Regions from separate parts of the Vreelandella sp. 162(4c) genome, predicted to be linked through region 1. Evidence: predicted binding sites of a transcription regulator. Region 1 holds the regulator's gene; each other region holds the start of a gene.
What was found. Region 1 encodes LexA, which represses DNA repair genes until DNA is damaged. Its sites were predicted from a motif close to TACTGTNTANNTANACAGTA; they were not measured.
Positions count from the first base shown of each region.

Region 2: the regulator LexA is predicted to act here: its motif matches at 1,966-1,985, upstream of AC4EYZ_RS07820 (LexA family protein).
Region 3: the regulator LexA is predicted to act here: its motif matches at 2,429-2,448, upstream of ruvA (Holliday junction branch migration protein RuvA).

Region 1 is NZ_CM176981.1:5,098,517-5,102,729, forward strand. Features, by position in the region: gene purU (formyltetrahydrofolate deformylase) at 157-1,011, shown strand; gene AC4EYZ_RS23560 (energy-coupling factor ABC transporter permease) at 1,051-1,722, shown strand; gene lexA (transcriptional repressor LexA) at 1,731-2,411, opposite strand; gene AC4EYZ_RS23570 (TetR/AcrR family transcriptional regulator) at 2,679-3,371, shown strand; gene AC4EYZ_RS23575 (L,D-transpeptidase) at 3,349-3,885, shown strand; gene nagZ (beta-N-acetylhexosaminidase) at 3,949-4,213, shown strand, end outside.
Region 2 is NZ_CM176981.1:1,735,052-1,739,264, forward strand. Features, by position in the region: gene AC4EYZ_RS07805 (heme ABC transporter permease) at 1-248, opposite strand, end outside; gene ccmB (heme exporter protein CcmB) at 263-931, opposite strand; gene ccmA (cytochrome c biogenesis heme-transporting ATPase CcmA) at 1,216-1,836, opposite strand; gene AC4EYZ_RS07820 (LexA family protein) at 2,034-2,414, shown strand; gene AC4EYZ_RS07825 (IMPACT family protein) at 2,414-3,040, shown strand; gene AC4EYZ_RS07830 (sodium ion-translocating decarboxylase subunit beta) at 3,271-4,213, opposite strand, start outside.
Region 3 is NZ_CM176981.1:5,398,840-5,403,052, reverse strand. Features, by position in the region: gene ltrA (group II intron reverse transcriptase/maturase) at 353-1,741, shown strand; gene ruvC (crossover junction endodeoxyribonuclease RuvC) at 1,841-2,404, shown strand; gene ruvA (Holliday junction branch migration protein RuvA) at 2,510-3,118, shown strand; gene ruvB (Holliday junction branch migration DNA helicase RuvB) at 3,205-4,213, shown strand, end outside.

The DNA.
Region 1 (4,213 bases):
GTGAATGCATCTGTTATGAAAAACCTAAAAAGTAGTGACTTAACTATACGGGAAGGCAGGGGCAGCTAACAATCATCCATGGCCTTCCGATACACTATGCGACCTAAGCCGCTGGTTTGTCATAATTAACTTAGCAATAGGTCAAGAGTAGCTCACATGTCTCATTATTATCGTTTAGTAGTTTCCTGTCCTGACCGGGTGGGTATTGTTGCACGGGTATCGAGCTTTATTGCCCAGCAGGGTGGCTCCATTACCGAAGCTAGCCAGCACTCCGATTTAGAAACCGGCTGCTTTTTTATGCGCTACGAAATTCTGGCGGATTCGGTAGGTATGTCGGCGGAAGCGCTGAGCGCGGCATTTGAACCGATAGCCAGCGAATTCAATATGCAGTGGTCGCTGGTGGATACCCAGCAGCGTAGGCGCGTAGTGCTGATGGTGTCGCGGGAGTCACATTGCTTGGTAGATCTACTTTACCGCTGGCAGGCGGGGGAACTGGATTGCGACATTGTCGGGGTTATCTCCAACCATGATGATATGCGTTCGCTGACGGAGTGGTACGGTATTCCTTATCACCATGTACCGGTCGACCCCGACAATAAGCAAGCATCGTTTGCCAAGGTTCAGGCCGAAATCGACAGTGCCCGCGCCGACTGCGTGGTGCTGGCGCGCTATATGCAAATACTGCCCCCTGAGCTGTGCGCGCGCTATGCGGGGCGAGTGATCAATATTCACCACAGCTTTTTGCCCTCTTTTGCCGGGGCTAAGCCCTACCACCAGGCCTACCAGCGGGGGGTTAAGCTGATTGGCGCTACCTGCCACTATGTGACCGAGGAACTCGACGCAGGCCCCATCATCGAACAGGATATCCATCGCGTTAGCCACTGTCATACGCCTACTGATCTAGTCCGCTTTGGTCGTGATGTGGAGAAAGCCGTGCTCGCTCGAGGTTTGCGTTGGCACTTAGAGGATCGTGTGTTGGTGCATGGCAACAAGACAGTGGTATTTAGCTAAGTACTCTATAATGCCCGCCCATCAACCTGAGAGGCCGCCATGTCATTTGCGCAAGGTGTATTAGCGCCCTGGGCGCTGCTGCTCACCTGGCTACTCTCGTTAGCAGTGATCGCATGGGCGCTTTGGGGGCGGCCCTGGCAGGTGTTGATAGCGGATTCAGCGCTTCAGCACCGCTGGCTGGGTGCTACGCTGGCGGTGATGCTGATGTGGCAGCTTCGTGCCCAGGCTGTTGATTGGCTAACGCTACACCTTGTTTTTACAGTATTGATGACACTCGTTTTTAAAGCGCCATTAGCGCTGATTAGCAACGTGCTGATCAACATTGCCATGGTGGTGATTGGCCGTAATGAGTGGATGTTGCTGGGGGCAAATGTACTGGTTACTGGGATCGTCCCGGCGGCCGTTATTGGCACGGTATGGCGGCTGGTAGATCGCCGCCTGCCGGATAACTTGATGGTCTTTCTGTTTGCCTGCGGCTTTTTTGGCGCGGCGCTGGCAACGCTGGGAGGAGGCTTGGCGGCGGTAGTGCTGATTATCGTCGCGGGTACAGACCCTGAGGCGATCTATCTCGCCCAGGAGTATGCGCGTTTTTTACCACTGCTAATGCCTTCAGAGGCATTTATTACTGGCATGCTGCTGAGCATCCTGCTGGTCTATCACCCAAACTGGGTGGCCACCTTCAATGACCACCGCTATATCGACCTGCAGTAGCGGATTTATTAGCCGAGTGCCTGGCCGTTGCCACCACGAATTACGCCGACTCCAACGCCTTCAATATCGAGCGCTTGAGAGCGCAGGTCGATTTCAATGGGCGCAAAATCAGGGTTCTCTGCAAACAGCGTCACTTGGTGCCCCTGGCGTTTGAAGCGTTTAACCGTTACTTCATCGTCCAGGCGGGCAACCACGATCTGGCCATCGCGAACCCGGTCGGTGCGATGAACCGCCAGTAAATCACCTTCCAAAATGCCAATATCCTTCATGGAAAGGCCGCGTACGCGCAGCAGATAGTCAGCTTTGGGAGTGAAGTACTCGGCCGGTAGCGGGCAGTAGCGATCAATATGTTCGGCGGCCAAAATGGGGCTGCCGGCAGCTACTTCCCCGATCACAGGCAGGCCAGTGGGTGGGGCTTCCACGTTGGTTGTGGGTAAGGCGGTGACTGCGCTATCCAGGACTTCTTGAGGTTCCTGGTTGGGCAGGCGGATGCCGCGAGAGGTGTTGCGGATAATGCGAATAACACCTTTGCGTTCCAGCGCGCGCAGGTGCTCTTCAGCCGCATTGGGTGAGCGGAAGCCAAGTGCTTTGGCAATCTCGGCGCGGGTAGGAGGGTAGCCAAATTCGCCCATGGTCTTAACGATAAAATCAAACACGTGCTGTTGGCGAGCGGTTAGCGGACGCGACATACCAGACTCCATAAATAGTGAATAGACAGTAACAAGTTAAATGTCGACTTAATCAATAAGTGTTTAAGTATACAGTATGTTCCTCTGTCCAGTATATGGCTTGTCAGTGCCTATTGCCGATGTCTATGCAATTTTTCTAATCGTTTGAAACTAAGTTTCTGCTTATTTAATACGTCACATTTTGTCAATAAATCAAGCGTTGAGCCCGCCTACGTTATGGCATAGTATTTTGCTATGTTTTAAACACCTGTTTCCCTGGAGAGCGACATGGCTCAATCTGATACGGTGACCCGTATACTCGACACCGCCGAGGTGCTGTTTGCAGAGCGGGGTTTTGCTGAAACTTCGCTGCGCAACATCACTAGCAAAGCGCGGGTTAACTTAGCCGCTGTTAATTACCATTTTGGTTCCAAAAAAGCCTTGATTCAGGCCGTTTTTGCCCGCTACCTGGATCCGTTTAGTCAGCGCTTTCATACTGCGCTAGATGAGCTCGAGGGCCAACACGCCGGGCGCGTTATCCCGCTGGAAACACTGCTCGAGACCATGGCAACTACCGTTCTCGCGGTGCCCGCCGAGCGCAATAGTTTGAAAGTGTTTATGCGCCTGCTGGGTCTTGCCTACAGTCAAGCACAGGGACATCTAAGACGTTATATCCAGGAAGAGTATGGCGATGTGTTTACACGCTTCACCGAGCTTGTGCGCAAAGCAACGCCGGATCTGCCTGACGCCGAGCGTTTTTGGCGGCTACACTTTGTGCTCGGCACGGTAATCTTTACCCTGTCTGGCCTCGATGCGCTACGCGATATCGCGGAGAAGGATTACCACGAGCAGGTCTCTGTGCGTGATTTGGTCAGGCGATTGCTCCCGGTAGTGGTGGCTGCTATGAATGCGCCGTTACCCATAGCCCTTGACGGTGCCAAGCCAGAAGAAGGAAAACATGCGAACTCCTACGCTAGCTGAGCTACCTCCAACGGAACATATCTGGCTGGAGATCGATACTACCGAACAGTTGCTGCGCTGTTGGCGAGGGCCAAAAGTGCTCCATGAGTGTTCTATTTCATCCGGTGCTGCCGGAAGCGGGGAGCGCAACGGCAGTGGTAAAACCCCTCGCGGGTGGCACTATGTGCGCGCGGCCATTGGCGGTGATATGCCCGAAAATGCGGTGTTTCGAGGTCGCCGCTGGACGGGCGAGACATTTTCGCCCGAACTCGCCGAAGAGCATCCAGAGCGTGACTGGATTCTGACCCGCATACTGTGGCTGTGTGGCTTGGAAAAGGGCGTGAACCGCGGTGGTCAGGTGGACTCGCAACGGCGCTATATTTACCTGCACGGGACGCCGCCTGACGAGCCCATGGGCGTTGCTGCGTCCCACGGCTGTATTCGTTTACGCAATAGTGATTTGCTCTATATCTTTTCGTTAGCGTTGCCGGGCACCCCTGTTTGGTTGCACGGTGGACGCCAGTCCTTTGACTGATCAGATTTTGACACCGCTAGACGATCGTCTAGAATCATCGCCCCTTTTCATGGACCTATCACGATGACTCAACCGTTAGGCCCGGTCATGCTTGACCTTGAAGGCCCAAAATTGACGGCTGCAGAAAAACGCTTGCTGCTAGAACCGACGGTAGGGGGCGTAATTTTGTTTGCCCGCAACGTTGAACATGGCTATCAGGTTCGCAAGCTCTGCAGCGATATTCGCCGTGTGCGTGCTGATTTACTGCTTGCCGTGGATCAAGAAGGCGGTCGCGTTCAGCGCATAAAAGAGGGGTTAACACGCCTGCCTGCCATGGCGCGTATCGGCG
Region 2 (4,213 bases), 2.1 Mb from region 1:
ACCATAAACACCAGGCCGGAAACCGCCATGGCAATGAAGATAGACTGAGCCAAAAAGGCCGCCGGCACATGGACGTAAATAATTCGGAAGCTATTACCCTGCTGGTAATCCGCTGGCGCAAACGCCAACCCCCACAGCGAGCCAGTGACGATCAACAGCGCCGCCGCGGCCCAAAACCAGGGCTGTAATTTGGCACTAATGCCGTAGAACCACTTGGGTGATCCCAGCTTGTGTATAAAGGCCCACATAGCGTGTCCCGTCCTTAACCGTTAATACTGATACGCAGCGATGCGGCAATCGCCCACGGCGCCAACATGAGTGAGGCGGCGAGCAGCGCGCCCAGGATAGCCAGGTGTGCGGAGACACCCTCTCCAAAAATGGCCGCCTGCACCGCGCCTGCGCCAAAAATGAGTACCGGGATATACAACGGCAGCACCAGTAGCGAGAGCAGCACTCCGCCCCGTGCCAAGCCAACGGTTAACGCCGCACCGATGGCGCCAATCAAACTCAAGCTTGCCGTACCCAATGCAAGCGACAGCGCCAGCACTGCGTAGCTACCCGCCGGCAGCGCCAGCATAATACCCAATATCGGCGCCATCAGCGCCAACGGTAGGCCTGTCAGCAGCCAGTGTACGGCCACTTTGGCCAAACTTAGCGCGACTAACGGCTGCGGCGCCAATAGCAGTTGCTCCAGACTACCGTCGTCATAATCGCTGCGAAACAGGCTGTCTAATGAAAGCAGCGCGGCTAACAAAGCCGCGACCCACAGCAAACCCGGTGCAATCACCGCTAACAGCTCAGGATCGGGCGAAATAGCGATCGGGAACAGCGTGATCACCAGGGCAAAAAACACCAGTGGATTGAGCACTTCGCCACGACGTCTCAGCAATAGCGTTAAGTCACGCACGAGCGTGGCCTTCACTGCGGTCATTAACCCACCATTATGCTCACGCAGTGGCACTGCTGAAACCTGTTGGGTGGTCTCCGAGCTTTGTGAAGAGCTATTTGAAGCGCCATGTAAAGAGCTGTGCAACCCTTTCTCCTCTACCATACAAGCATCGGTGCCCAGTGGAGGTTTCCGCGAGGGCGCTGTAAACCCCTCCCTGGGCGCTACTTTTGTCATCCATGACAAAAGACCCTCGCTTCAACCTCCCCTGGCACCACGCTGTCGAGCGTTATTTAAGCCGCTATTTCCAATTGAGACAGTCCTGCTTTCTACCCTAGGGATATCCGTCTGAGCAACGGTGAAGCGGTTAACTCGTGGTGTGTCGTTACTAACACGCAGCCCCCCGCCTGAGCGTGGGCAACCAGCTGTCTTTCTAGATCAGCGACGCCGTGGCGATCAATCGCGGTAAAAGGCTCATCCAGTACCCATAGGGCGCGCGGCGTTAACGTTAAGCGCGCCAGGGCAACACGGCGCTGTTGGCCTGCCGAGAGTTGCCCTGCGGGCACATCTTCAAAGCCTGCCAACCCAACCCGTTCAAGGGCTTCCAAGCGCTGATCTTCATTACCACTTTCCCCGCTTAAGGCCTGGTACCAGGCTAAATTTTCTAACGGTGAAAGCCCTGATTTAATGCCTGGTGCGTGTCCTAAATAGAGCAGATTCGCGAGAAAATGTTCGCGTGTCTCGTTCATCGCAGCGCCATTCCAGAACAGTTCGCCCTGGTAGTCACTGAGCTGGCCGGAGAGAATTTTCAGAAGGCTGGTTTTACCACTACCATTGGGCCCTTCAATTCGCACTATTTCACCGCTGCGAACCTCCAGATCCAACCCTTGAAACAGCCAGCGGTCATCGCGTTCACAGGCAAGCTGTCGGGCTTGTAGACACAGGCTCAAGCGTCTCTCCTGGCATATTGATTTCGCGTCGAACTCTACACGTAAAGCCCCTTTCTCGCCACTCACACAATGCGGCGCTGGGTCGCAGCGTGATCTTCATCAATATGTCGTGAGAGCAATTATCTCTGGCACTGTATGCAAAAACAGGTCTACAATGAAAACCACTGTATGAAAGAACATGCAATGGAGATTCTTTGATGACCCTATCGATGGCAGCACCTACCGTTACGTTTGGCCGTAGACAACCGACACCGCGCCCTTACGCAATGGCGCCTAGCATTACCCGACGCAATACCTATGCACTCAAAGTGCGTGGCAATGCACTGTGTGATTGCAACTTGTTCGATGGCGATGTCATTATTATCCGGCGCTATCAACACGATACCCAGACAGAAACTGCCGTTGCCGAAATAAACCAGCAAACGATCGCCTTGAGGCAGCTCTCTATCAGCCGCTTTGGCGTAGAGCTATGGCCAGAAGATACTTTGCAGCCAGCGCTATTTTTGCACAACCGGGATATTCAGGTACTCGGCATGGTAATGGGTGTGAAAAGTGAGACTACCTTTACGGAGCATTAATGCGCTATCGGGTTCCCGAGTTACCCACAGGGTCATGGCACACGGCTGACATTGAAGTAGAAAAGAGCCAATTTATCACCTGGATCTGCCACGCTCCCGATATCAACGCATTCACTACTCTGCTGAATGCGGCGAAAACCGCGCATCCTAATGCCAGCCACCACTGCACTGCCTACATTGCCGGGCCACCCGGCGAGCAAAATCTGATTGGCTTTTCCGATGATGGCGAGCCTGGCGGCACCGCTGGCCGCCCCATGTATCAGGTTCTCCAGGGGAGCCAACTGGGCCAGATTGGCTGTGTGGTCATTCGTTATTTTGGCGGTACAAAGCTCGGCACCGGTGGCTTAGCCCGCGCCTACGCTCAGGCGGTTAGCCATGCCCTTGAGACACTCGCTACCCGGGAAGTGGTTGAGCGCGACACCTACACCCTGCGCCTTACTTTTGCCAATGAAGCGATTGCCCGCGCCTGGTGCGAAGAGCACGACATCCCTATTGAGCAAGCCGACTACGATGGTGATGGCGTTCGCCTGACCATTGGCTGGCCACGGGACTGCCCGCTTGACCTTGCCCCGCTAGAAAACCGCTTGAAGAGTGCTATTGAGGTTCTCTCTGCACCAAAGGCATAACGCAGCAGATGAAAGGGCCCCATATGTCATTGCGAGGAGCTTGCGACGCGGCAATCTCGTTCTGCGGTGGCAAACAAACCGAGATCGCCGCGCTTCGCTCGCGATGACACTCACCGGCCATTGCGAGGAGCCTGCGACGAAGCAATCTCAAGCCTACCCTGAGAACCAACCCCAGATTGCTTCACTGCGTTCGCAATGACACCCCTATGTCGTTGATGGCAGAGGACTAGTTAACCCAGGTATTTAATCATTACCCCGGCCGCGACTGCCGACCCAATAACACCCGCCACGTTGGGGCCCATGGCATGCATCAGCAGGAAGTTATGTGGGTTGGACTCCAGCCCCACCTTATTCGCCACCCGCGCTGCCATAGGCACGGCGGAAACGCCCGCGGCACCTATCAATGGGTTGATGGGCATTTTGCTCACCAGGTTCATCAGCTTGGCCATCAATACCCCAGCGGCCGTGCCGATACCAAAGGCGACAATACCCAGACCTAATATCCCCAGCGTCTCAAATGCCAGGAAACTCTCGGCCATCAGTTTGGAACCTACCGACAGTCCCAGGATAATCGTGACGATATTGATCAAGGCGTTTTGCGCGGTATCCGACAAGCGCTCGACTACGCCACACTCACGCATCAGATTACCGAAGCAGAACATACCGAGTAGCGGTGCCGCATCGGGCAGAAACAGCGCGACCAGAATCAGCAGCATAAGCGGGAAGATGATTTTTTCCAGCTTGGAGACCGGCCGCAACTGGGTCATCTTGATTTGACGCTCTTTATCGGTGGTCAGCAGACGCATGATGGGCGGCTGTATCAGCGGTACCAACGCCATATAGGCGTAGGCAGCCACCGCGATAGCACCCAGCAGCTCCGGCGCCAGCACGCTGGAGACGTAGATGGAGGTCGGGCCATCCGCCCCGCCAATAATACCAATGGCGGCGGCCTGATTGAGCGAGAAATCCATGATGCCCATCGAGGTGAGCGCCACGGCACCAAACAAAGTGGCAAAAATGCCAAACTGAGCGGCCGCACCTAAAAACAGCGTGCGCGGATTGGCCAGCAGCGGACCGAAGTCGGTCATGGCGCCCACACCCATAAAGATAATCAGCGGGGCGATACCTGAACCAATTGCTACTTTATAGAAGTTGTAAAGCATGCCATCGCTA
Region 3 (4,213 bases), 300 kb from region 1:
CGACGGCAAGGGTGTCCCTCGCGAGGGGGAATCTGAAGGCAGCCCGAGGCAAAACGCTGGCCTGACGAACAGGAAGCGGATACGAGGCGTCATGGCGGGGTAAGGTGGCTACACTCACCAAAGCCCGATACTTGCACGGAACGCCATGATGTAAATCCGACAGGCATAAGCGGGAAGGTCGCGCGTCTTACCCTGGGAGGTCTGGTGGTCTGCCACGGTGCTACCGTCGTCGAGAGGCGACGGGAGGGATCACCAGACGTCAGCCGAGGCCATAGTAAGTGCCGGTTCACCACGGCACCAAGGGCCGAACATGAAGAACCGCGAGTAGGCGATAACGTCTCGAGGATCGATCATGAAGACAGACCATGACGCTAATACCGTCACTCACCCAGAGGGGCAGGGGCAGTACCCCGAGTCCCAGCCGGTGAGCGTCGAGACCAGCCCGGCGTCGTTATCGTGGACGAAAGCGGAGCCAACCTCGCTCATGGAACGGGTCGTTGACCCGGAAAACATGGAGCGAGCTTACCGTCGGGTGGTGGCCAACAAAGGCGCACCGGGTGTCGATGGCATGACGGTGCATCAACTGGCTGACCACCTGAAGCAGTACTGGCCAACGCTGCGCGAGCGGCTGTTGGCCGATCAGTACCACCCCAGCCCGATCCGAGCAACCACGATCCCTAAGCCCAAGGGTGGGACGCGGCAGCTCGGTATTCCCACGGTTACCGACCGCCTAATCCAGCAAGCGCTGTCCCAGGTACTGATGCCGATCTTCGACCCGGGCTTCTCCGAGTCGAGTTACGGCTACCGCCCCAAGCGGAGCGCCAAGCAGGCCGTCTCGGCCATGAAGGCCCACGTCACCGCCGGTCACCGCTGGGTGGTCGATCTTGACCTGGAAGCCTTCTTCGACCGAGTGAATCACGACCTGCTGATGGCACGGGTCGCGCGGCGCGTTGACGACAAGCGTGTACTGCGTCTGATCCGTCGCTATCTGGAGGCGGGTATGTTCCAGCATGGCTTGCCCACGCCGAGGCGGCGGGGGACACCCCAAGGCGGGCCCCTCAGCCCGCTACTGGCGAACATCCTGCTGGACGACATGGACAAGGCGTTGGAACGCCGAGGCCACCGCTTCTGCCGCTACGCCGACGATGTACAAATCTATGTACGGAGCCGACGAGCAGGCGAGCGGGTCATGGGCAGCTTGAGTGAGTATCTCGAGAGCTCACTTCGGCTGACGGTCAATCGCCGTAAAAGTGCGGTGGATCGGCCATGGCTACGCGGATATCTGGGCTACAGCCTCACTCGGCACAAGCAGTCGAAACTGACGCTCGCCAAGACAAGCCTGACACGCATGATGCAGCGTGTCCGTGAGATCCTGAAACGTGGCAGGGGGCGTAACATCCAACGGGTAATCGAAGGGTTGAGGCCAGTCCTACGAGGATGGGCTAACTACTTCAATCTTGTTGATGTGAAACGCCCCTTGGAAGCACTGGATCAATGGATACGGCGGCGCTTACGCGGCCTGATCTGGCGACAATGGAAACGCCCATCGACTCGGCGTCGGAAGCTGCGAGGGCTAGGCCTAGACGGGCACCGCGCCTGGAAATCGGCGGGGAACGGTCGAGGCCCCTGGTGGAATGCCGGGGCTTCGCACATGAATCAGGCCCTGCCGAGGAAATGGTTTTATGACCAGGGACTGATCTCGGTACTGGATACGGTAAGATGGCTTAAACGTTCTGCATGAACCGCCGTGGTACGGAACCGTATGCCCGGTGGTGTGAGAGGACAGGGGAGGCGACTCCCCTTCCTACTCGATTGTTCTAGTCACACGAGTATCGACGCCATGGAAGAGCAAAAGCCCGTCGTACCCATTCGCATTTTGGGCATAGACCCTGGCTCCCGGATAACCGGTTACGGGGTGATCGACATTATTGGCGTTAAACCCTGCTACGTAGCGAGTGGCTGTATCCGCACGGCAGAAGGGGCCTTGGAGCAGCGCTTGGCGCAAATTTACGCCGGTCTTAGCGAAGTCGTCGGCCTGCATCGACCCTCCCAGGTGGCCATTGAGCGGGTATTTATGGCCAAAAATCCCGATTCAGCGCTGAAGCTTGGCCAGGCTCGGGGGGCGGCAATGGTGTGTATGGCCAATCATGGCTTGAGCCTTGCCGAGTACGCCGCGCGGCAGATCAAGCAGGCGGTGACCGGCCAGGGCGGCGCGGACAAAGAGCAGGTGCAGCATATGGTGACCGCCATTCTGCAGCTCTCCGCTACTCCCCAGGCCGATGCCGCCGACGCGTTAGCCATTGCGTTAACCCATGCTTATAACGGCTCTGTGTTTAGCAGCCATGGCTTGCCCGCTGCGCCATCTCGGGGCCGCCGTCGCTCAACTGGACGCTGGCGGCTTTAATTCCCGCTGTACCGCTGGCTGAACTACTGGTCACCTGTACAGAGTCGCTTTATAGTAATCACCTGTTTTTCACTCTATTTTTTTCATTCCGGTGCGAGCGTATTTATGATTGGACGTCTGAGTGGTCAGCTAGTGGCAAAGCAACCTCCCTGGATTGTGATCGACGTTCATGGCGTAGGTTACGAACTGGAAACCTCAATGAATACGCTGGTCGCACTTCCTGCGATTAACGAGAGCGTCTCATTATTCACCCATTTAACCATTCGTGATGATGCCCACTTACTCTATGGCTTCGGCCGTGAGCATGAACGTGCTCTGTTCCGCGCCTTGATCAAGGTCAATGGCGTAGGGCCCAAGCTTGCACTCGCCATCCTGTCGGGTATGGACGAAGACGCCTTTATGCGCTGCGTCCGTGATGACGACAGCAAAGCGCTGACAACCCTGCCAGGAGTGGGTAAGAAAACCGCAGAGCGGCTGATTATTGAAATGCGCGACCGTTTTCCTGAGTGGGAAGATGGCAGCGACGCGCTACTGCCCCTTGAAGCCACCAATGGCCGTGCTTCTACCCGCGATAGTCTTGCCGATGCGGAAGCCGCGTTAGTTAGCTTGGGGTATAAACTGACTGAGGCGTCGAAAATGCTCGCCGATATCGACCCCAATCAGTCTACCGAAGCGCTGATTAAAGCTGCGCTCACCCAGCGCATGGGTGGCTAAGCAGGCAGCGGTGTGAGTACGAAATTGTGGGTAGTGGATAGACCTTTGTGAATAGACCTTTTGAATCGCCATAAAGAAGAGCGCCTATGTTAGAACACGATCGGCTGATCGCCGCTGAGCCTGAACAGGGGGAGGGGCGCATTGATTACGCGATTCGCCCCAAGCGGCTGGATGACTATATTGGCCAGCCGCGTGTGCGTGAACAACTGGAAATCTTTATCGGCGCCGCGCGGCTGCGTGAAGAGAGCCTGGATCACACTCTGGTATTTGGCCCCCCAGGGTTAGGTAAAACGACCCTTGCGCATATTATTGCCACCGAGATGGGCGTCGGTATGAAGTCGACTTCCGGGCCGGTACTCGAGCGGGCAGGCGATCTAGCCGCCATGCTGACTAATTTAGAGCCTGGCGATGTACTTTTTATCGATGAAATTCATCGCCTGTCACCGGTGGTCGAAGAAGTGCTCTACCCGGCCATGGAAGATTTTCAGCTCGATATTATGATTGGCGAAGGGCCTGCGGCACGTTCGATTAAACTGGATCTTCCCCGCTTCACCCTGGTGGGCGCCACGACCCGGGCAGGATTATTGACCTCCCCGCTGCGTGACCGATTTGGTATCGTGCAGCGGCTTGAGTTTTATAACCTGGAAGAGCTAACAGAAATTGTCTCGCGTTCAGCGCGCTTGTTAGGCGTTGAAACCAGCCATGATGGCGCCATTGAAGTGGCCAGGCGTTCAAGGGGCACGCCGCGAATTGCCAACCGACTGCTACGCCGGGTGCGGGATTACGCCGAAATGAAAGGTAACGGCGTCGTCGATGTCGCCATGGCTGATGCGGCTCTCAATATGCTTAATGTGGATCACCACGGCTTGGATCATATGGATCGGCGGCTACTGCTGGCCATGATCGATAAATTTGACGGTGGGCCGGTGGGTATTGACTCACTCGCCGCGGCGATCAGTGAAGAACGTGACACGATCGAAGACGTTATTGAGCCCTATCTTATTCAGCAGGGCTTGATGATGCGCACTCCCCGCGGCCGGGTGGCCACCCGTCAGGCGTGGCTGCACTTTGAGCGCGTGCCCCACGCACAGGCAA